Regions from separate parts of the Pseudoalteromonas sp. APAL1 genome, predicted to be linked through region 3. Evidence: predicted binding sites of a transcription regulator. Region 3 holds the regulator's gene; each other region holds the start of a gene.
The links. Region 3 encodes MetJ, which represses methionine synthesis genes. Its sites were predicted from a motif close to TAGACGTCTAGACGTCTA; they were not measured.

Region 1 (7,556 bases), on a different contig from region 3:
CAGGGCGTGCAGGGCGTGCAGGCGAAAAAGGCGTTGCGATGTCATTAGTTAGCATAGATGAGCAGTGGTTACTGGACGAGATAGATATATTGCTCGACACAAGGCTCACGCCGCAGTGGTTACCAGGTTATGAGCCGGACTTAACAAAAGAGCCAAAACAGGTTCGTAAAAATACGAATAAAGCACGACGTTCCCGCGATAAAAAACGCATTTTAGGGCAAAAAAGTAGGAGACGTTCCTAAATTTGGCATATATTTATACTATCCTCTGGCTAAAGATGAGAGTTTAGTATGTTAGAAGAGAATAAATGGACGTTTCGCCGCGCAGATAAGCAATTCTCCTTAGCAAAGTGGCAGAAAACAATAGATCTCATGACTGAGCTGTTTTCTGCACCCGCGGGCTTTATAGTCCACAAAACTGATAATGTTTATCGCATTATCGTCTCCAGTGAGCAGCAAGAAAACCCCTATGAGGCGGGGGCCGAGTTAAGTGCTGACGATAATATTTTCTGTAAAAAAGTACTGCGTGATATGGCACCGCTGTATGTTGATCATGCTAGTCAAGACCAGCAATGGGATGACTGCCCGCTAGTAAAAGATGGCTTTGAGTCTTATCTTGGGGTGCCTATTAGCTGGCCAAGTGGCGATCCGTTTGGTACTTTTTGCGTAATGGATTTTAAACAAACCCATTATCAACAGAGCTTTTTAGAATTGATAGAACAGCTTCGCGATATGGTCGAAGATGACCTTGCGCTTTTAGACAACTTCACACAGATGCGTGAAATTGCCATGCTTGATTCACTCACTAATATTTATAACCGCCGTGCAATAGACCTACTTTGCCAACATAAATTGAATATATCGAAGCGTCTTGGTTTTGATATTAGTTGTTTATTTATCGATATAAATAGCTTTAAACCGCTCAATGACACTTACGGTCACGAAGTTGGTGACTTAGCTTTGATTTGTTTAGCCGACACCATGAAAGAGTGCCTACGAGAAACCGATATTATCGGCCGCTTAGGGGGCGATGAGTTTATTGCCTTATTGCAAATCCAGCCCGGTGATTGCATCGATAGTATAGCTGATAAGCTTAATACCGCTTTTCAGATAAATTTAGAAAAGCGGGGCATTCCTGTCACAAGTTTAAGTATTGGCTCAGGGGTAATAGCTCAGCCAAAAGAAAACTTTGCTGAGCTATTAAAGCGGGCAGATGAAGATATGTATGAGAAAAAGCAAGCCTCGAAGGCGGCACGCTAAGCTATTTGCTTCTCAGCTAGGTTTAATTCCATGATTGCTTTTAGTAAACGGTAAAGATTGATTGATGCATCAATTTCTTCTTTACGGTTAGTTAAGCTCTCAATATTTAAACCTAGCGGTACATCTAAATGTGCGCAGCTTTGTAAAATTAAGTCGAGATTTTCACGGCAGATGCGCACTGATTCGCTTAAAGTATTTGCAGCATCGAGCATACGGTACTTAGTTGCCTCAGGTACAGAAATACCCAACCATTCCATAAACTCTAAAGTTTTTTCACCACCACAAGGGGTAAACGTTAAAATAATGCGTTTTGGTATTGAGCCTTGTGCTTTACAGCTACGAGCATAACTGGTGATCAAGTCGATTGTCGCTTGGGCATTATAGACGGCTTGCGAAATAAAAAATTGACAGCCTTGCTGTGTTTTTTTAAGTAGTCTTTCATGTTCATTTCGCTTGCTCGCATGGCGCTCAGCAATCGTAACACCACCTAAAAATACATCACTATCTTGCTCTGCTAAGGTTTTGTATGCATCAGGTAGGCTTAATTTGATATCACCATCAGATGATGGACTACCGACTAGCACTAAGTTTTTTAACTCAAACTCATTACGAGTTTCGTTTAGCCATTCGGTAAATTCAGCTTCGCCACGCTGGGCAACACTTTTATAGGTGATAACATCTTGCTGAGATAAGTTACGTAATAACTTAGAATACTCACGCGGGTCGACAGTCTCTTTGAATGGGAAAGGGCGCGGAATCGCTGTACGGCTGCTTTCATCTTGAATGTCATAAATGATTACACCATCGTATTCAATTTCGTGTAAACGACCAAGAAGCTTCTGCGCAATAGTTTCTAATGTGGCTTTATCTGTGCCTGATTTTGGTGGTGTAGTACCAATTAGGTAGACGCCTTGATTGGTGTCTTCAATTTTCTCTTGTAGTGATAAAGCCATAATCCTCATTCCAGCTCGTGCTCATGTCTATGACAAACAATATAGCAGCCATTTAGACGTCTAGATAGATTTTTTTCATGAAAGTTTTTCAATGACTATGAATTTTACTCATATTGAAAGCCGAGCGTTTCGCTAAATTGACACACCTGTTTACATAAATTATTGCACTGGCTCTCATATTTTCTGGCACTTTGATGCATAATCAATCAGCAATGATCATGAAAAAAATAACTAACAAGGGAACATTATGAAATTTAGATTACTAGCAACCAGTGTTGCTGTAACGCTAGCACTAAGTGGCTGCGCGAGTAATTCACAGTCAACTATGGTTAAAGAAGTCGAAATTGAGCAGCTAGCAAGCCAAGACGATAGCCGTGTATTCAGCCAAGACTACCTTTTAGAAGAGCTTGATAATGGCCTTCGCGTGATGGTGGTAAAAACCGATTACCCAGATGTAGTTTCACTGCAAATTCCGGTATCGGTAGGTTCACGTAACGAAGTTGAAGCAGGTAAAACCGGTTTTGCACACTTCTTTGAGCATATGATGTTTAAAGGCTCTGAAAAATTCCCGCAAGATGTGTATTCAGATATTTTAAAGAATTCAGGTGTTGATAATCGCGCGTACACGACCAACGATTACACTAACTATCACTTAAACTTTTCAAAAGAGCACTTAGACAAAGTACTCGAAATCGAAGCCGATATTTTCCAAAACCTCACATACAGTGAAGAACAGTTCCGCACTGAAGCGCTTACTGTTAAAGGTGAGTATCTAAAGAATAATGCCAGCCCAATTCGCAAGTTACTTTCTGCTGTTCGTAACGAAGCATTCGAAAAGCACACGTATAAGCATACCACGATGGGCTTTTTTGAAGACATTGAAGCTATGCCTGATCAAATGGCCTATGGTAAAGAGTTTTTCGCTAAGTTTTATAAACCAGAGTATGTATCTTTAGTCATTGTTGGTGATGTTGATCCACAAGAAACCATGGCTATGGTGAAAAAGCATTGGGGTAACTGGAAAAAGGGCGATTACCAAGCTGATATTCCTGTTGAGCCAAAACAACAAGCTGCAAAATATGTACATGAAAAAAATGATGGTTTACCAGGTCACTGGTTGCTTGTGTCTTACAAAGGCACGGCATGGGATCCAACCCAAAAAGACCGTGCAGCCCTTGATTTAATCTCGCAGCTTTATTTCTCTAACAACTCGGCACTTTATCAAGAGCTTGTTGTTGATAAACAAATTGCTAGTCAAATGTTTACCTATAACCCAGATACTAAAGATCCGGGTTTATTACATGTGTTTGTAAAAGTCGAAAACGAAGCGGACCTTGCTAAAGCCCGTGATGCGATTAACCGTACTTATGCACAAGCACGTACTGAGTTAGTTGATGCACAAAAGTTAGCGGATTTGAAATCAAACCTAAAATACAGCTTTATTAATGGTCTTGATTCATCGCAGTCAATTGCGTCAACGCTTGCAAGCTACATGCATTTTGAGCGCGACCCTGAGGTTATTAACCAACTGTACGCAATTGCTGATAGCATCACTCCTGAAGATATCAAAGCGGTAGCAAACAAGTATTTTGTTGATTCAAGCCGCACTACTGTGACAATGTCGGCGCTTGATAAAGTGGCTGGTTTTGAACAAGAGGTTGATTTAAACGCGCTGGTTGCAAGTATTGAACAAGCCCCAACAGAACGTCACTTTAAAGTACTTGATAAAACCAATAGCTCACCTTTAGTTGATGTTAACTGGTTATTTAATACCGGTGCAGCAGCTGATCCACAAGGGAAAAAAGGTTTAGCTGCACTCACTGCTGCGATGTTAGCGCAAGGTGGCTCAGAAACTATGAGCTATAAAGATATTCAAAAAGCCTTATACCCATTGGCGGGAAGCTTTGGGTATCAAATCGATAAAGAAATGATTTCACTACGTGGTCGTGTGCACAAAGACAATGCAGCGAAGTGGTATGCACTTGTTAGCGATCAGATGTTAAACCCTGGCTTTAGAGAAGATGATTTCAAGCGTCTGAAAAAAGAGCTTATCGATAGCATTAAAGCAGGCCTTAAAGCATCAAATGACGAAGAGTTAGGTAAAGAAGTGCTTTATCATCAGCTTTATAAAGGTCACCCATACGAAAGCTATAACTATGGTGATTTATCAGACCTTGAAGCGTTGACACTTGACGATGTGAAAGCGTTTTATGCTAAGCAGTTTACTCAATCAAAATTAACGGTTGGTTTAATTGGTGCTATTCCAAGTGAAGTTAAATCAGCAATGATGAAAGATTTAACATCGCTTCCACAAGGTAAAGAAAGCCGCTTAATGATCCCAGATGCACCAGCGCTAAAGGGTCATCATGCGACTATTGTTGAAAAATCAGCGCAATCTACCGCTGTATCATTTGGTTTCCCAATCGATACTATTCGTAGCAGCGATGACTGGACAGCGCTTTGGTTAGTTCGCTCTTACTTTGGCGAACACCGCAGCTCAAACAGCTTCTTGTATCAGCGCATTCGTCAAACACGTGGTATGAACTATGGTGACTACGCGTATATTGAGTACTTCCCGCGTGGTATGTTCCAAACAAAACCTGATGCTAATTTAGGTCGTTCAGAGCAAATTTTCCAAGTATGGTTACGTCCGCTTCGTTCTAACAACGATGCGCACTTTGCAACGCGTACAGCGTTATTTGAGCTTGATAAGCTAATTAAAAATGGCATCAGCAAAGAAGATTTTGAAGCGACTCGTAACTTCTTAATTAACTTTGTGCCACAAATGGTTGCAAGCCAAGATCGCCAATTAGGCTATGCGCTTGATAGTGAGTTCTACAACACTGAGAGCTTTGTTGACTATGTGCGCGGCAAGCTTGAAAAGCTAACCCTTGATGATGTTAACCGTGTTATTCGCGATAACCTGCAAACTGAGAATATTCACTATGTGTTTATTACCGGTGATGGCAAAGACATGCAAAAACGCCTAGCCTCAGAGCAAACATCACCTATGGTGTATAACGCTGAAAAACCAGCAGAGCTTGTTGCTGAAGACAAACTGATTGCTGACTATAAACTTGCGATACCTGCAAAAAATATCAGCGTACTTGATGTTGAAAAGGTATTCCAATAACTGCTATTCAATGCCCCTAGTTAGGGGCATTTTGCTCACAATGTCAGTTTGTGTTTGTGCAACAACTAGCTTGTTTCGACCTGTTTCTTTTGCTTGATAAAGCGCTTTGTCAGCCATGTCAATTAACGTGGTCGCATTGTCTAAAAAACCAGGCACTAAAGTTGCTAAACCAATACTTACGGTTAGTTGTTGATTATGCAACTCTTCAATATGTAGCTCGGTTAATTGCGTCATAAACCGAGAGAGTAGTTGATAGGCCTGCTCGCTATGTGTGTTACCCAAAACTAATACAAATTCTTCTCCCCCGTATCTTGCACATAAATCACTGGGTCTGCGGGCAAATTGTGTAAGCAAGTTTGCTAGACTTTTTAAGCAAATATCGCCGACTAAATGGCCAAAGTTATCATTAAGCAACTTGAAATGGTCAAGATCAATCATGGCAATAGAAATGGGCTGTTTTAAACGTAAACAGCGACTCCATTCTTGTTCAAAGAAATTGTCGAAATGGCGACGATTCGCAAGTTGAGTAAGACCGTCAATGTGCGCGAGCATTTTTAATTGCTGTTCTGCTCGCATTCTTTCAGTAATGTTTAAGTGGCTAATAACGACATAGCGCTGTGATTGATATTCTAGTGGTACTGCACGCATCAAAAACCAGCGGCTTTCAGTATCACTGTGGCAAGGGTATTCTAAATAGTATTCTTGCTGTTGACTGTTGATGACTTTTTGTAGGCCTGCGAGTGCTTTTATACCAAATTCATCACCTTGTTTTGCAGCTGATTCACAAATTGCTAAATAGTTTTGTTGGCGCCACTGCACGTCACAACTGCAATTATTATCTTGGCCAAAAGTCTGCCAACTGCGATTAACAAAGATGATATCACCTAATTCATTGATAACTACGATATGCTCAGAGATGCTATCGAGTATTAATTTTAAGAATTCTTTTGACTCAACCACATTATTACCCAGCCAATACCACTTATGTAAGATTAGCAACAAATGATAAGTTTTCACTGTTATGATTGTAAAAAATAATCCTAAATAGCTAGCTTTTCTGTGCTGCTGCTTTTTAAGAATATATGGATACGTCTGATAATAGCGAGGAAGGTGGCAAAACGTATTTTAGAAATTACGTCGTTTTGGGATGCAGCTTCGTGTCAGAATCAAGCCCGAGGCTCAACTCTGACAGAGAACTTATTAAAATAAAGAGGCAATTTTCACGGCAATGCCGCACAATATTGCTACTTTCATGAAGGCTATAAGTGTTGCATAGCCACGTTGTTCCTTGGTCATTGGCTGCTCCTAAAAAATAACTAATACCGTCGCCATACCAAGAGCAAAACTAATAAACGAAGAAGCCGCTACGATTGCAGCGAGATTTTGCTTACTCACTGCGTGTGTTGCGCTTTGTTCAGATACATCGTCATCGAGTTTAATTAGCTCACCTTGGCGTACTTCAAACACTGCGCATAGGCTCATGGTGGTTTCTTTTGATGCCGCACCTTCTTTTTCAACTCGCTGAATGGTACGTAGGCTTACATCACAGGCATCGGCCAATTGCTGCTGCGTCCAATCGAATTTAAGTCTAAGCGTCTTGATTGTATTGGGATTCAGCTGCATCAGTTACTTCCCAAGAAACGGTTCAATGAAAGTAACGACTGCGTAACCAAATATTGCACCACCAATAAAACAGCCTAAGGTAACCATAGCCACTTGTTTTGGGTTATCAGTAAGCGCGGTTTGTGTGCTTTGTTTTACTAATTTACCAGCTTTGTAAAACGAACATTCAAGCTTGCCTGTGAGTATGTTTTGCATCTCAAAATCGACAGCATAAGCAGTATCTTGGTAGTTAAAGTCGTGATGACTTTTAAAGCCGAAGCTGCGCTTTTCACTAACCAATTCGTCGTTTACATATATTTGTTCTTTACCGCTCATGATGTGACCAAAGCATGCGATTTGGTTATCACCATCTTGAAAGTAAAATTTATAACCTAGTTTATGTGAGTTTAGTACGTCGTTTTTCATCATCGTTTCCTTGTTAAGTTGATGATGTAAATTTAATGATTATTTTTGTTTTTTACGCCGTCAGCGATATGCCAGTGCCTATTTTGGCATATGACAGGTAAGATGTCATATCTGTTTTGTTATTGAAATATAAGAAGTTTAATTTAACTGTTGGCTTCAGCTCTGAGTTTGCTTCTGTCATAT
Region 2 (7,556 bases), on a different contig from region 3:
ATAAGCTCTGGCTCACCGTCACAGCTAAGTACGTAACCACCTTTTTTCACATCAGCTAACTGCTGTGCAGTACGCGCTTGTTGCTCAAGGCCTTGACGAGTGAAAATAAGTGACGTTGGGCCATCTTTACGCTCGATAGCTTGTTGCCATGCAATCGCAGACTCTACTTGGTCACATGGACGCCAGTTCACTAGGTTAGGCGTTAAACGCATGCTTGCAATTTGCTCTACTGGTTGGTGCGTCGGACCATCTTCACCTAGACCAATTGAATCGTGCGTGTATACGAAGATACTTGGTTGCTTCATTAGTGCAGCCATACGTACTGCGTTACGTGCGTATTCCATGAACATTAAGAATGTAGCACCGTAAGGAATAAAACCTTTATGCAGTGCAATACCATTCATAATCGCTGACATACCAAATTCACGTACGCCGTAAAAAATGTAGTTACCACTTGCATCGTTTGCTTCTAAGCCTTTTGAGCCATCCCAAAGTGTTAAGTTAGAACCAGCAAGGTCAGCAGAACCGCCCATGAATTCTGGTAGTAACGGACCAAACGCGTTTAGTGCATTTTGTGATGCTTTACGTGTTGCAGGGTTTGCAGGGTTTGCTTGTAGCTCTTCGATGTAAGCTTGTGACTTTTCAGCCCAATCAGCTGGTAGCTCACCGTTTGTACGGCGTTTAAACTCAGCTGCAAGCTCTGGGTATGCACTTGCATAAGCGGCAAATTTTTCATCCCAGCTAGCTTCTAGTTGCTTACCTTTTTCTTTGCCATCCCACTCGCTGTAGATTTCAGCTGGAATTTCAAATGCATCACCTGTCCAACCTAGGAACTCACGAGATGCTTTGATTTCGTCTTCACCTAGTGGTGCACCGTGACAGTCGTGGCTACCTGATTTATTAGGTGAACCGTAACCAATGATTGTTTTACAGCAAATTAGTGATGGTTTATCAGTAATGCTACGTGCTTCTTCGATAGCGGCGCGAATTGCATCAGGGTTATGACCGTCTACATCGCTTACTACGTGCCAACCGTATGCTTTGAAGCGCGCTGGTGTATCGTCACTGAACCACCCTTCTACTTCACCATCAATTGAGATGCCATTGTCATCCCAAAACGCAACTAGTTTACCTAGGCCTAATGTACCGGCTAATGAACAGGCTTCGTGAGAAATACCTTCCATTAAACAGCCATCACCCATAAATGCATAGGTGTAGTGATCAACAATATCGTGGCCTTCACGGTTAAACTGTGCAGCAAGTGCTTTCTCGGCAATTGCCATGCCCACAGCATTTGTGATCCCTTGACCTAATGGACCCGTAGTGGTCTCAATACCAGGCGCATAACCATATTCTGGGTGGCCCGGTGTTTTTGAGTGCATTTGGCGGAAGTTTTTAATTTCTTCGAGTGGTAAGTCATAGCCACTTAAGTGCAGTAGAGAATAGATCAGCATTGAACCGTGACCATTCGAAAGAATAAATCGATCGCGGTCTGCCCACTCTGGATTCGTAGGGTTGTGCTTTAGATAATCGCGCCATAGTACTTCTGCGATATCTGCCATGCCCATAGGGGCGCCAGGGTGGCCAGATTTGGCCTGTTGTACTGCGTCCATTGATAAGACGCGAATAGCATTTGCAAGTTCTTTGCGTGATGGCATGAATTCTCCTACCTTTATGTATTTGCGCTGGTTGTTTATGAAGCTCCATTCTTACTTATTGTAAGGGTACAGTGCAATTAAAAATCCGCATTAAATGCACCGTTTATGGGCGTTTGTTAAGAACAATACGTTATTAGTAATTTTAAATGGACGTCTAGGCGTAAAATTACTATGCAAACATATTTGTTTTAGATAAAATACGCCCCTTATTTTTTTAGCGCTATTACCGACGTTTGTGGAGCGCAATATTTGTGAGCAGAAATACAATGGCAAAACATTTATTTACTTCTGAATCTGTTTCTGAAGGTCATCCGGATAAAATCGCGGACCAAATCTCTGACGCGGTTCTAGATGCTATCTTAGAGCAAGATTCTCATGCCCGTGTTGCATGTGAGACATACGTAAAGACTGGTATGGTTATGGTTGGTGGTGAAATCACTACTAGCGCTTGGGTAGATATCGAAGAAATTACACGTAAAACTGTACGTGAAATCGGTTACACGCACTCAGACATGGGTTTCGATGCTGACTCGTGTGCAATCCTAAACACTATCGGTAAACAATCTCCAGATATTAACCAAGGTGTTGACCGTGCTCGTCCAGAAGACCAAGGCGCTGGTGACCAAGGTTTAATGTTCGGTTATGCATGTAATGAAACTGACGTTTTAATGCCTGCACCAATCACTTATTCACATCGTCTAGTTCAGCGTCAGGCTGAAGTTCGTAAGAGCGGTGAGCTTAATTGGTTACGTCCAGATGCAAAATCTCAAGTAACGTTTGCATACGAAAATGGCAAGCCTGTTGGTATTGATGCAGTTGTTCTTTCAACTCAACACTGTGATTCAATCTCACAAAACGACTTAGTTGAAGCGGTAATGGAAACTATCATTAAGCCGGTTCTTCCTGCTGAGCTTATCTCAAGCGCGACTAAGTTCTTCATCAACCCAACTGGCCGTTTCGTAATCGGTGGCCCTATGGGTGACTGTGGTCTTACAGGCCGTAAAATCATCGTAGATACATACGGTGGTATGGCTCGTCACGGTGGTGGTGCTTTCTCTGGTAAAGATCCATCAAAAGTTGACCGCTCAGCTGCATATGCTGCACGTTACGTTGCTAAAAACGTGGTTGCTGCTGGTCTTGCTGACAAGTGTGAACTACAAGTTTCTTACGCTATCGGTGTTGCAGAGCCAACATCTATCAGCATCGAAACATTTGGTACAGGTAAATTAGATGAAGCACGTCTAATCGAATTAGTGCGTGAGCACTTCGACCTACGCCCTTACGGCTTAATCCAAATGCTTGATCTTGAGCGTCCTATCTATCAACCGACAGCGGCTTACGGTCACTTCGGTCGTAATGAGTTCCCTTGGGAAAGCACAGACAAAGCAGACGCACTTCGCGCAGCTGCTGGCCTGTAATAGGTTAGAAAAATGAAAAAAGCGCCGTTTGGCGCTTTTTTTGTGTTTGATTTAAAGGTAGGAAACTATTTTCTCGTAAACAGCCACACCCCATACCAAGGCTAAAACCACCAGCGACAATGTCACTGCCGCAGAGGCCATATCTTTGGCTCGCCCAGATAATACATGATACTCAATGCCAACTCGGTCAGTCAGCGCTTCTATTGATGAGTTAAGTAACTCGACGATTAATAATAATAAATAGGGAATAAACAACACTAACCAGTGATTAAGTGACTGCGCCAATACGACCGACAAGGGTAACAAACACAGTCCTAAATAAATTTCAGAACGAAATGCAGACTCTTCTTTAAACGCCGCTTTAAAGCCTTTAATCGAGCATTTAGTTGCTTTTAAAATGCGTCCAACACCAAGGCCATTTGGCTTATTGACCAGGGGGATTTTTGGTTCTTTCATTTTTTACCTACTGCCTCAGAATTAACCTGATCATAATAATAAACTCTTGCACTGTCACCATAAGACCCTTGTTTTAATTGCTAGCAATTACCGGGGATGCTGCTGGTTTTGGTGCGCGAAAACTGATTATTAGTTAACTGCTCTCTGAGCGATTGTAGTGTTTTATAAACACTTTTTAATGACACTTTGTTACTTAACCAATAAGGGATAGAGCCACTCGGATCTGCATAAGCTTGATGGCTCACTAATAAATCATTTTGTTGCTGTTCTAAGCGCCAATATGCAGTGAGGTTTTTAATTCGTACAACCCCTGCCACTTCTGCTTTTGCATAGGGCTGGCTTTTAATTTGTAGCTCAGTTTTATGCTCAGCTAAAGCGCGATAACAAGAGTAACTCACCAAGTCTCGATCTGATACCGGCCAAGGCGAATTAAAGTGGGTATAAACAAGAGTTTCTGAGGGACTTAAGCGCTCCATTAAGGTTACGCTTTTCACGTTTTCGAGCCAATTAGGCGCGTTTTCTGTATCACTTAATAACGCCATAAAGTCACTCGCTTTGGCGTTTTTAACCAGCACAGAAGCATTAATTTCTATAATGCCGGTGTCATGCTTTTTATAACTAACCTTGATGTCGTCTTGTTGCTTGTAGACTTGCCATTCAATTGGGTTAGCACAGGCAGATAAACTCAGCCAAGCTAACCCAACTATTAAGCAACGACGCACTTTATTTATAGCCAGTAAGGGTCTGTGTCAAATGTAGCGTGACGGCTTTGCTCCATTGCACTTACTAAAAATTCAGATTTTTGATCCAACCAAGACTGTATTTTTGCAAGTTCTAAATCTTCATGACCAGCACACAGCTGTTTTAGATACTCAAGTGTACTTAGTTCATAAATACCATGAGAGATATCTAACCATGGAATACGAAACTCACTACGGTCGTCTTTGTTAAATAGCGCTCCTAAACAATTTCCACTAAGCAGAGAGTTTTCTAGGCGCGTGCGCAGTGCTAAGTAATCTTTGTCTGTAAACACTTTTTGCTCTGGAATGAGCTCATGCATATCGTGCCAATCTTTTGCAAATAATCGCTTTGCAATATCAGCAACGGGCTCTTCAGCCGCTTTAAACTCAGCTTGTCCCCATGATTTACGCCACTGTTTTTCTATCAACCATGTAGTTAGTTGTAACAATAAACGATTATAGCGAGTACTATGAAACAGCTCTTGTACATCTTCGATGCTTGGTTGTAACTGTTTTAAGTCGTTGATAACTTGCGTGAGTTCTGGCGCACTATTAATTTTTTTATAATAAGCGTGGCGTTTAGACGTGTAGGTTTTTAACTGAATTGCATTTTCTACCCACGCTAGTTCGCTTAGCAGCCATTTTAGCTCTGTACGTAATAAATCAGTGTCATCTTTACTTACTATGTCATCAAACAACCAGAAGGTGTGGCGAATCAAACGAATTCCATCGGTCACACGTTTAAGGGTTTTTAGGCTTGGCTTGATGAAGTAACAAGCTTCATGTTTTTGCACAAAGCGAATTGCATAGTTGATGCTTTCTATAAGCGCTTGCTCTTGCGTTGCATCACGCTTTAACGGCACAAAACCAATTGATTTGCTTGCTTTTAACGGATTGTCATCAGCAAGGCGATAACCACGAGCTGCTTTTGAGTATAAGCCTAAACGCACATTACTTTCGCGCACTAGCTTATCGGCTAAAGCAAATAACTCTTGGCGACTACCTTCTACTAGCTCAACTTCTAGTTCAGAAATGGGTTCAACTTTGCCCGACGCAGAAATCTCACCTTTATCAAGCACTACTTCAATCTGTGCACCGCTGTCAGTTTCGATTAACCATGTACGGCGAATAAAATTAGTACTAAAAATTGGGTATAGGTTATCGGCTATTGACCCAACTTGCATACCATGCGGCCAAATTGCAGCATCAAAAGCAAGTAAATCAGGGCGTGTACCCTCAAGCGGTAAGTTGTATTCAGGGCGTTGATGTAAACCACCAACCACTTCGCCTGCAAGCTTAATGGTTTGCTCGCATTGGTTATCGCAGCAACGCGTACGTAAACCAATATCTAATGCGCGCAATTCTCGGCTTGGTGTATCGTAATAAGCATTTTGTAAGCTACGTGAGGGCTTGTTTGTAACGGTTTTTGCAAATTGAGTAATTAATGCGGGGATCAGTGGAACAACGGCATCTGACACCAAAAACTTCAGTTCTATCTCAGTATCCATTCGCTTTGCGGAGTACATTTAAAATAATTAAGTGATCAAAATAAACAAAGCAGCTACTTAATGCAAACTTTTTCCTGAATTTTAATCTTGAGCTTGGCTATGGATTACAATATCTTCCTTGCTATTAATAGTTGAAATCCCTACTATCTCTATACATAAAGAAATTATAAATTTGGCCATTTCTAGGCAATGGTTACGTTAACAAGGTAGATTGATGTTAAAACAGTGTATTTTTGGGTTGCTCCTAGCGGCCACCTCTTTTATTAGTTACGCAGAAGAAGCGCCAAGCAGTAACGAAAACACCGCATACATAGTCGATAACCTCTACACCTTTATGCACTCTGGTCCGAGTAAAAACTACCGTATTTTAGGTTCGGTTGATGCAGGTACTCAAGTTACTTTACTGTCAGCTGAAGATAATGGTTATTTTAAAATCCGTGACGACAAAGATCGTGAAGGTTGGGTAGAAGCAAAATTTGTGACTGAAAATGCAGGTATTCAACAGCAGTTTCAAGCATTAAGTAATGATATGACTTTAATGCAAGAGCAACTACGCCAAGCAGAAATTGAACTGCCTCAGTTACAAGAGCAAAATAAAACCCTCACAGAGCAAAATCAAGCACTAAGTGAGCAAATCCAAGCGCTTAAAAACACAATTGAATCTGAGCGCAACGCTAAACAAACAGCCAGTGCAAAAGAAAAACGTCAGCTACTTACCTATGGCGGCGCAATTGCATTTATTGGTTTATTGTTAGGTATTATCCTTACCATTATGTTGTCGCGCCGTAAGCGATATGATGGCTGGGCATAATCTATCAACAATAAAAAAGCACCGTTAGGTGCTTTTTTATTGTCTGCTTAATTTAGATATCAAAGAGCAAACCACTGTCTTGCTTGATTTTCTCAATCACCATATAAGTGTGATGGGTGCCTACCCCCGGTATATCAACTAAATCACCCAATACCTGACGATATTCATCCATATCTGAAACTCGTACTTTTAATAAGTAATCGTAGCCACCTGCGACCATATCGCACTCAACAACTTGTGGGATATTTAAAATATATTCGCGAAATACTTTAAACACCGATGTATTCGATGTGACAAGTGATACCTGTACATGTGCTAATAAACTTTGATTTAGTTTTGCTTCACTTAGCTTGGCATAATAGCCTTCAATATAGCCCTCTTGTTCAAGACGCTTTACACGGTCAAGACATGGACTTGGGCTTAAATTTACCTGTTTTGCCAGGTTCACATTAGATATTCTGCCATTTTTTTGCAGAGCGTCTAAAATTGCTAAATCGATGCGATCTAACATGCGTAATCTATTCGGACTAGTCATAACAGAATTTTATGCGGCTAAGTTAACGGTATGCCCTGTAAATTATCGTAAATCGAAAAATATAACCAGCATATTCTGCTGGATTTTAATTAGAATGCACGAAATATATCAATGGCAAGAAATGCGTTAATTGTATTTCTCGACTCCACACACCAGAGGGTTACATATGCTATTTAATGGCGATTTGACAACTGAATGTCCAATAAGACAAAAAATCCGTGATTTTTACCGTATTGATGAAAACGCGGTAATTGATCATATTTTGCCTTTGGCTGAAGTAGGCGTGAAAGCGCGTAGCCGAGCGTGGGAACGTGCTCGTCAAATGGTTTTAAATATCCGTCGCGATCAGGATGGTCAAAGCGGTGTAGATGCACTACTTAACGAATTTTCACTATCAAGTGAAGAAGGCGTTGTTTTAATGTGTCTAGCT
Region 3 (7,556 bases):
ACTGCTTTTTTAGCTTTAGCTTGGCCGATAATGTGTTGATCTAGCTCGTGAACGATTTCTCTTGGCGTCATCTCAGACATGGCAGTTCCTATTACAATTCTTCAATAGTTTGGAAATTATTCGTGAATACGCAGATGTTGCCGGCAATAGTTAGGCTTTTCTCTACAATTTCACGTGCACTTAGGTCGGTGTTTTCAAGAAGCGCTGTGGCTGCTGATTGTGCGAAGTTACCACCACTGCCAATCGCAATTAGGTCATTTTCTGGCTGCACAACATCACCGTTACCTGTGATGATCAATGACGCAGTTTCGTCTGCAACTGCTAAGAGTGCTTCGAGTTTTCGAAGTGCACGGTCACTACGCCAATCTTTGGCCATTTCAACGGCTGCCTTAGTCAGGTTACCTTGGTGCATTTCTAGTTTGCTTTCAAATCGTTCGAAAAGGGTGAAGGCATCAGCAGTACCGCCAGCGAAACCAGCGATTACTTTGCCATTATAAAGACGTCGAACTTTGCGGGCGTTGCCCTTCATTACGGTATTACCAAGTGAAACTTGGCCGTCGCCACCAATTACGACCTTGTCGTCGCGGCGTACACTTACAATAGTGGTCATGATTATTCCTCATCATCGAGCGGCAAAGCCGCTCGTAAAAAGCGATTGATGAGGTGTTTATATGGGTGAATGAACTAAAATCAAGTCCAAAGCCAAATTCCGCAGCCCATTATTTTGATACGTTTAAGTTTATTTTTATCACTTTCGGCCAAACGTTTGGTTTCGTAAGGGCCTAAACGCACTTTATACCAAACACCATTGCTGCCTTGGGTTTTCTTTACCTCGGCAACCAAGCCGGCAAAAGCGATTTTAGCTTTTAATGTTTGTGCTTGCTCTAAGGTTCTAAAAGAACCGCATTGCATTACATACGGGCCCTTTTGTTCAATCTCTTTTACTTCAACCTGAACTTCGTGCTCTTTAATCTCTTTGATAAATTCAGGTGTTTTAGGTGGCGGAATAACTGTTTCTTCTTGTTTAGTAGGATTGGCTTGTTGTTCCACAAGTTCAGGGTCAGCATTATGTTTGATATACCATAAGCCATAGCTAAACCCGCCTACTAAAATAAGCGCGATTAAAATTAGAATAATAGGAAATGGCTTTTTCGCCGGAGCCTGCTTTTTATTTCTATTTGCTGGTTTTTTATTAATGTAATCGTGTTGTGCCATGACTCTTTTATTGGCCTTTAAATCATATCTATCGGATCAACGTCTAGGCTCCAACGCACTTTTTGCGCTAATTTGCTGGTGCTTATGTAGTCGACCATTTGCGCTAAATATTGGTGCAAGTGGGAGCGTTCCTGCGCCTGAATATGTAATTGAAAGCGATACTTACCAGCCACACGTTCCAGTGGCGCAGGTATCGGACCGAGCAATTGTATACCAGATACGTTCTGGACAGGAACCAAATCAGTTAAAAAATCGACCACTTGATTAATGTTATGTCCTTCGGCGCGCACCATAGCCATATTGGTAACGGGTGGAAGCTGAGCCTCTTCGCGTTCTGTCAGGGCATAGCGGGCAAAATCCTGATAGCCATTGTTGACTAAATCTTGTAGTAATGGATGCTCAGGAAAATGGGTTTGCAATAATACTTGCCCAGGTTCACCACTTCGACCAGCACGGCCTGCCACTTGTGTGACAAGTTGCGCTAAATGCTCGGTAGCGCGAAAGTCGCACGAATATAAACCGCTGTCGACGTCTAAGATTAAAACCAGGCTAACATCAGCAAAGTGGTGGCCTTTTGCTAACATTTGCGTACCAACGAGGATACGCGCACCGCCTTGGTTAATATCATCAAGGGCTTTTTCTAAGCTGCCTTTACGACGAGTTGAATCTCGGTCGATACGACTAATCGGAATATGAGGAAAGGTTTGCGTTAAAAACTCTTCGATTTGTTCAGTACCTTTACCATTTGGAAAAATCTGCGTGCTGCCGCAATCGGGGCATTGATGAGGCACCTGATGTTGCTCACCACAGTGGTGACAAATCATCTGGCCAATGGCTTTATGAAAGGTTGCACTGGTGCTACAACGTGAGCACTCACTTAGCCAACCACACTCATGGCATATGAGAGTAGGCGAAAAACCGCGACGGTTTAAAAACACCATCACTTGCTTACCACGTTCTAAATGCTGACGCATATAGGCAAGGCTAGCATGGGCAATTCCGGCTTGCTCTGGCTGACCTTTCATGTCCATTAGTTGAAACTGGTTATCGGTGCTGGTTTGAGCCCGTTCAGTGAGGCTCAACAGCTGATATTTGTTATTAATTGCTTTATGTAAGGTCTCAAGTGCCGGTGTGGCACTACCTAGAACGAGCACAATATTATGCTGGTATGCCCTATAAGCGGCTAGGTCTCTAGCATGATAGCGCAATGTATCTTGTTGCTTAAACGAGCTGTCGTGCTCTTCATCAACGATGATCATGCCAAGTGATAAAAAAGGTAAGAAAATACTCGAACGTGTGCCGATCACTATGGCGCAGCTGCCTTTTTCACAGAAACGCCAAGTTTGTAAGCGTTCGTTATCTGTCAGTGCGGAGTGCCAGAGCATAATCGGTGTATCAGGAAAGCGACGACGAAAACGATTAACCGTTTGTGGTGTTAAGCCAATTTCAGGCACTAATACTAGGGCTTGTTTGCCCTTTTTAAGTACTTCTTCTAGGCATTGCAAATACACTTCGGTTTTACCACTTCCGGTAACCCCTTCAAGTAAAAAGCTGGTAAAGCCGTTAGCTTGATTAATGCTGGTACACGCCACAGCTTGTTCTTTATTAAGTACAGGTTTGCTACCTACCGTCGGCGGGCGTTGCTGCCACTGGTTATCATGTTCGATAAACTGAGTGATCAGTTGTTTGTCGAGCAGGCTATCGATGGTTTTTTTTGTAAATCCGAGTGCTTTTAATTCTGTAACCGATGATTTGCCCGATTCGGCTAGCTGCTTTAATAAACTTAACTGGGTTTTTGCTTTTAGCGACGGCAGCTTTGCACCTTTTTCGGTCAGCTCAACCATGTTAATGCTGGTTTTATCAGGGCATTCGCCTTGTCTTAATGCAGCCGGAAGTGCCGTATGAATGGTTTCACCCAATGGATAACAGTAGTAGCGTGCAGTGAACTTCAGAAGCGCTAAATGTTGCTCAGATAAAACTGGCGTGTCGTCTATTACGTCTATAATCGGCTTTATTTTGTCAGCGGGAACATCGGTTGATGTTTTTAGAGCCAACACCACAGCAACCTTTTTTTGACTACCAAATGGCACGCGAACGCGCATGCCTGGCTTTAACTCAGGGCTGTGCAGCAGCTGTTCAACTTTATAATCGAAGGTACGCTGTAAAGGGACTTTTATGGCAACTTCTACAAAGTGCATAACAACTCTACTGAAACAAAGACGGAAAGATAATGTACTAAAATTACGGTTAAAAACCTACCAACAAATACTGAACAACAAGCCACTTGATTATTTTTTTAGCGAAATATGTATTTAAAGCTTGTCGCAAGGTCACTTGAGCTATAAAATACGCGGCCTATTAATTGTATTAACTGCGTATGGTGCCAGACTTCGGGTTTGGAGAGCGATACGGCCTTAACTAGAGGTTCCCTATGAAAGAAGGTATTCACCCTAAGTACGAAGCTATCACTGCAACTTGTTCATGTGGTAACAAATTCGAAACTAGCTCAACTCTTTGTAAAGACATCCACTTAGACGTATGTTCTGAGTGTCACCCGTTTTACACTGGTAAGCAAAAGATTTTAGACACTGGCGGCCGTGTTGATCGTTTCAACAAGCGCTTCGGTGCACTTAGCAGCAAGAAGTAATTTCTGCTGTTTAGTTAAAAGAAGCACCTTAGGGTGCTTTTTTTATGGCTAAAATTCACAAAATTCGTTATTAACGCTGACACTTACTCATCATCTTCACTCATTTCCTTTGCATAACTATTTCTGGTTGTTATGCCCATTATGTCGTTAATTGTAGAGACAAAGTGCCACCCCTTGGCTATATTCTTTTTTGTATAAATGAGTATACCAACCCGCAATAATACTTAATCATTTTGAGGGATTAAACCTGTCGCTACCTGCGTTAAAAATTTCTGATTTAGAACACAACTAAATAACGAAATTTTTGCCTTGCTATCAACAAGGTTTCATTGCCTCAAAATAGACTACTTAATTAAGCGTATTGGTATCTAAAAGTTATTAAAAATAATAAATTTAAATAATTTCGTGAGTAAATGCTGTGAACTTCGTTGAAATGGCTGTTTTAGGCTAATTTCGGCTATTTGCAGTGTTCGTGCATATAAAATACAAAAACACGCGCTTAAAAGGCCATAAATAGGTTAATTTTTATGTTTGATTAATCGCAACTATGCACAGAAATTGTTGGGAAATCCTTTAAAATTAAGCGATATAGCTTATAACAGGATAGACCTGATAATACTTGGAATTTTTATACATTACAGGTATCGTACTGATGCAAGCTCTCTCACTTTTTAACTTTTTGCAGGATACTATCGCGTTATGTCAGATTTTCGTGAAAAAGCATTACATTACCACGCTCACCCCGTTCCAGGTAAAATTAGTGTTGAACTAACTAAGCCAGCCGAAACGGTTAACGATCTCGCTTTAGCTTATAGCCCAGGTGTGGCTGAACCAGTCCGCGAAATTGCTGCTGATCCAGCAAATGCCTATAAGTACACAGGTAAAGGTAACATGGTTGCGGTTATTTCAAACGGTACCGCAATTCTAGGATTAGGTAACTTAGGCCCGCTTGCATCAAAACCTGTAATGGAAGGTAAAGCGTTACTATTCAAACGTTTTGCTGGCCTTGATTCAATTGATATTGAAGTAAAACATCGCACAACAGAAGACTTCATTAATACGGTTGCTAACATCGCTGATACGTTTGGTGGTATCAATCTAGAAGATATTAAAGCGCCAGAGTGTTTTGAAATCGAAAAAGCGCTTATCGAGCGTTGCGATATTCCAGTTTTCCACGATGACCAACATGGCACTGCTATTGTTACCGCTGCTGGTATGCTTAATGCCCTTGAAGTACAAGGTAAAGACATCGAAGATGCAATTATCGTATGTTTAGGTGCCGGTGCAGCTGCAGTTGCTTGTATGGAGCTATTAATAAAATGTGGCGCACTGCGTGAGCACATCTATATGCTTGACCGTAAAGGTGTGATCCATACTCGTCGTGATGACTTAAATGAGTATAAGCAATTATTTGCTAACAATACTGATAAGCGTACATTACAAGACGTTATTGCTGATGCTGATGTGTTTGTAGGTGTATCTGGTCCTAATCTATTAACTGCCGATGATCTTAAACTGATGGCAGATAAGCCTGTGGTGTTTGCGTGTTCAAACCCAGATCCTGAGATTGCTCCAGAAGTTGCACACAGTGCACGTAACGATTTAATTATGGCAACGGGGCGTTCAGACTTCCCTAACCAAGTGAATAACGTGCTTTGTTTCCCGTTTATTTTCCGTGGTGCGCTAGATGTGCGAGCAACGGCAATTAATGATGAAATGAAAATTGCAGCTGTGCATGCTATTCGAAGCATTGCAAAAGAGCCTGTACCAAGCGAAGTATTAAAAGCGGCTGGCGTTGAGTCACTAGAGTTTGGTGCCGAGTACATCATTCCTAAGCCAATGGACCCGCGTTTATTACCACGTATTGCTCGTGCTGTTGCTGAGGCGGCAGTAGAGTCAGGGGTTGCGCAAATTGAGATGCCAGAAGATTACATGCGTTAAACTTAATTAACGCTAATAAAAAAAACTCAGCCTAAGCTGAGTTTTTTTATGCCTGTGGCTATCGGCGGTGATCCGATGGCCGAAATACTTACTCTGAATCAAGAACAGGGATATCTAACCCCATTTCTTGCATAATCTTTTTAACTTCTTCTGGCACCTTTTCAGGGTTGTCTTTACGAAGGTCATCGTCATTTGGTAATGGTTGACCTGTAAAAGCATGTAGGAAAGCTTCACACAATAACTCACTATTCGTCGCATGACGTAAGTTATTGATCTGACGACGTGTACGTTCATCAGTTAATACTTTTAATACATTAAGTGGGATCGATACGGTAATCTTTTTTACTTGTTCTGATTTTTTACCGTGTTCTGCATATGGGTGAATGTATTCACCGTTCCATTTAGCCATAAGTTATTTCGTTGCCTCGGTTGTCAGTTATTTACGCGAGATACCAATTCAAAATAGAACACTTCGTAAAGGTAATTAGTATTTCTCATCGCGCAAGATGCGGAAATTCTATCTCTTTAAAAAAGATAGTCAAATACTAGTTATTTAGCCATCTAGTAGTGTAAATGTATAAACTTCTATTGTGAGCTATAAATACTTTGACTTCTCATAGTCGATCATCTAACCTTTTAGACGTCTAAACATCCAATTTATGAATAGGTGATGAAATGAGTGAAAAAAATAAAGCGACGATAGCGGTTCGTCACGGCATCGAAGCCGATAAGCATCATGGTGCGGTTGTGCCACCTCTATACTTATCAACCACCTATTCATTTGCTGACTTTGATACTAAACGCCAGTATGACTATGGCCGCAGTGGTAATCCGAATCGCGATATCTTAGCTGAAACTTTAGCTGAGCTTGAAGGGGGTGCAAGAGGCATTATTACTGCAACAGGTATGTCTGCAGTGCATTTAGCCACTCAGCTATTAAACAGTGACGATACGTTAGTGATCCCACATGACTGTTATGGCGGTAGTTACCGTTTATTCACCTCGCTTGAAAAACGTGGCCTGTTAAAACTAAAAGTTTTGGATTTAACTAAAACTGAAAATCTCCAAGAAATTTTAGCGATTAAACCTAAGTTGATTTGGATTGAAACGCCAAGTAACCCAATCTTGCGTTTAACAGATATTAAAGCAATTACTAGTATTGCTAAGCAGTGTGGTGCTTTGGTTGCGGCTGATAACACCTTCTTATCACCTGCATTACAAAACCCCATTGAGTTTGGTGTTGATATTGTTGTGCACTCAACCACTAAATATATTAATGGTCACTCTGATGTAGTGGGCGGTGCAGTGATTGCTGCAACGCAAGAGCTAGGCGATGAGCTTGCTTGGTGGGCGAATAACATTGGTATTACTGGTGCACCATTTGATAGCTACTTAACACTTCGTGGTTTACGTACTTTAAATGTACGTTTGAAGCAGCACCAAGAAAATGCCTTTGCAATTGCTGAGTATTTAGAAAACTCACCTTATGTAAGCCAAGTTTATTACCCAGGCCTTGCATCACACCCACAGCATGAGCTTGCTAAAGCACAGCAACGCGGTTTTGGTGGTATGGTGAGCTTTGATATTAAAGGCGACATTAACGATGCCGCAGCGTTTTTAACAAGCCTTAAAGACTTTAGCCTTGCTGAGTCGCTTGGTGGGGTAGAGAGCTTGATTTGTCACCCTGCAACAATGACCCACGCAGGTATGGAGCCTAAAGCGCGTCTTGAAGCCGGTGTCGGTGATACCCTTA

Region 1: the regulator MetJ is predicted to act here: its motif matches at 2,258-2,275, upstream of L1264_RS01695 (methylenetetrahydrofolate reductase).
Region 2: the regulator MetJ is predicted to act here: its motif matches at 1,806-1,823, upstream of metK (methionine adenosyltransferase).

What each region holds. Positions count from the first base shown of each region.
Region 1 covers NZ_JAKGAW010000002.1:101,993-109,548, forward strand. Annotated here, with positions in the region: gene L1264_RS01685 (DEAD/DEAH box helicase) at 1-242, shown strand, start outside; gene L1264_RS01690 (sensor domain-containing diguanylate cyclase) at 291-1,259, shown strand; gene L1264_RS01695 (methylenetetrahydrofolate reductase) at 1,256-2,212, opposite strand; gene L1264_RS01700 (M16 family metallopeptidase) at 2,460-5,345, shown strand; gene L1264_RS01705 (sensor domain-containing diguanylate cyclase) at 5,349-6,305, opposite strand; gene L1264_RS01710 (helix-turn-helix transcriptional regulator) at 6,651-6,968, opposite strand; gene L1264_RS01715 (hypothetical protein) at 6,972-7,376, opposite strand.
Region 2 covers NZ_JAKGAW010000002.1:8,061-15,616, reverse strand. Annotated here, with positions in the region: gene tkt (transketolase) at 1-1,658, opposite strand, end outside; gene metK (methionine adenosyltransferase) at 1,925-3,076, shown strand; gene L1264_RS01265 (diacylglycerol kinase) at 3,128-3,532, opposite strand; gene L1264_RS01260 (START domain-containing protein) at 3,613-4,254, opposite strand; gene L1264_RS01255 (CYTH and CHAD domain-containing protein) at 4,260-5,780, opposite strand; gene L1264_RS01250 (TIGR04211 family SH3 domain-containing protein) at 5,995-6,591, shown strand; gene L1264_RS01245 (winged helix-turn-helix transcriptional regulator) at 6,644-7,126, opposite strand; gene putA (bifunctional proline dehydrogenase/L-glutamate gamma-semialdehyde dehydrogenase PutA) at 7,293-7,556, shown strand, end outside.
Region 3 covers NZ_JAKGAW010000015.1:62,927-70,482, reverse strand. Annotated here, with positions in the region: gene hslU (HslU--HslV peptidase ATPase subunit) at 1-80, opposite strand, end outside; gene hslV (ATP-dependent protease subunit HslV) at 92-610, opposite strand; gene L1264_RS09610 (SPOR domain-containing protein) at 691-1,215, opposite strand; gene priA (primosomal protein N') at 1,233-3,413, opposite strand; gene rpmE (50S ribosomal protein L31) at 3,647-3,862, shown strand; gene L1264_RS09595 (malic enzyme-like NAD(P)-binding protein) at 4,562-5,803, shown strand; gene metJ (met regulon transcriptional regulator MetJ) at 5,892-6,212, opposite strand; gene metB (cystathionine gamma-synthase) at 6,479-7,556, shown strand, end outside.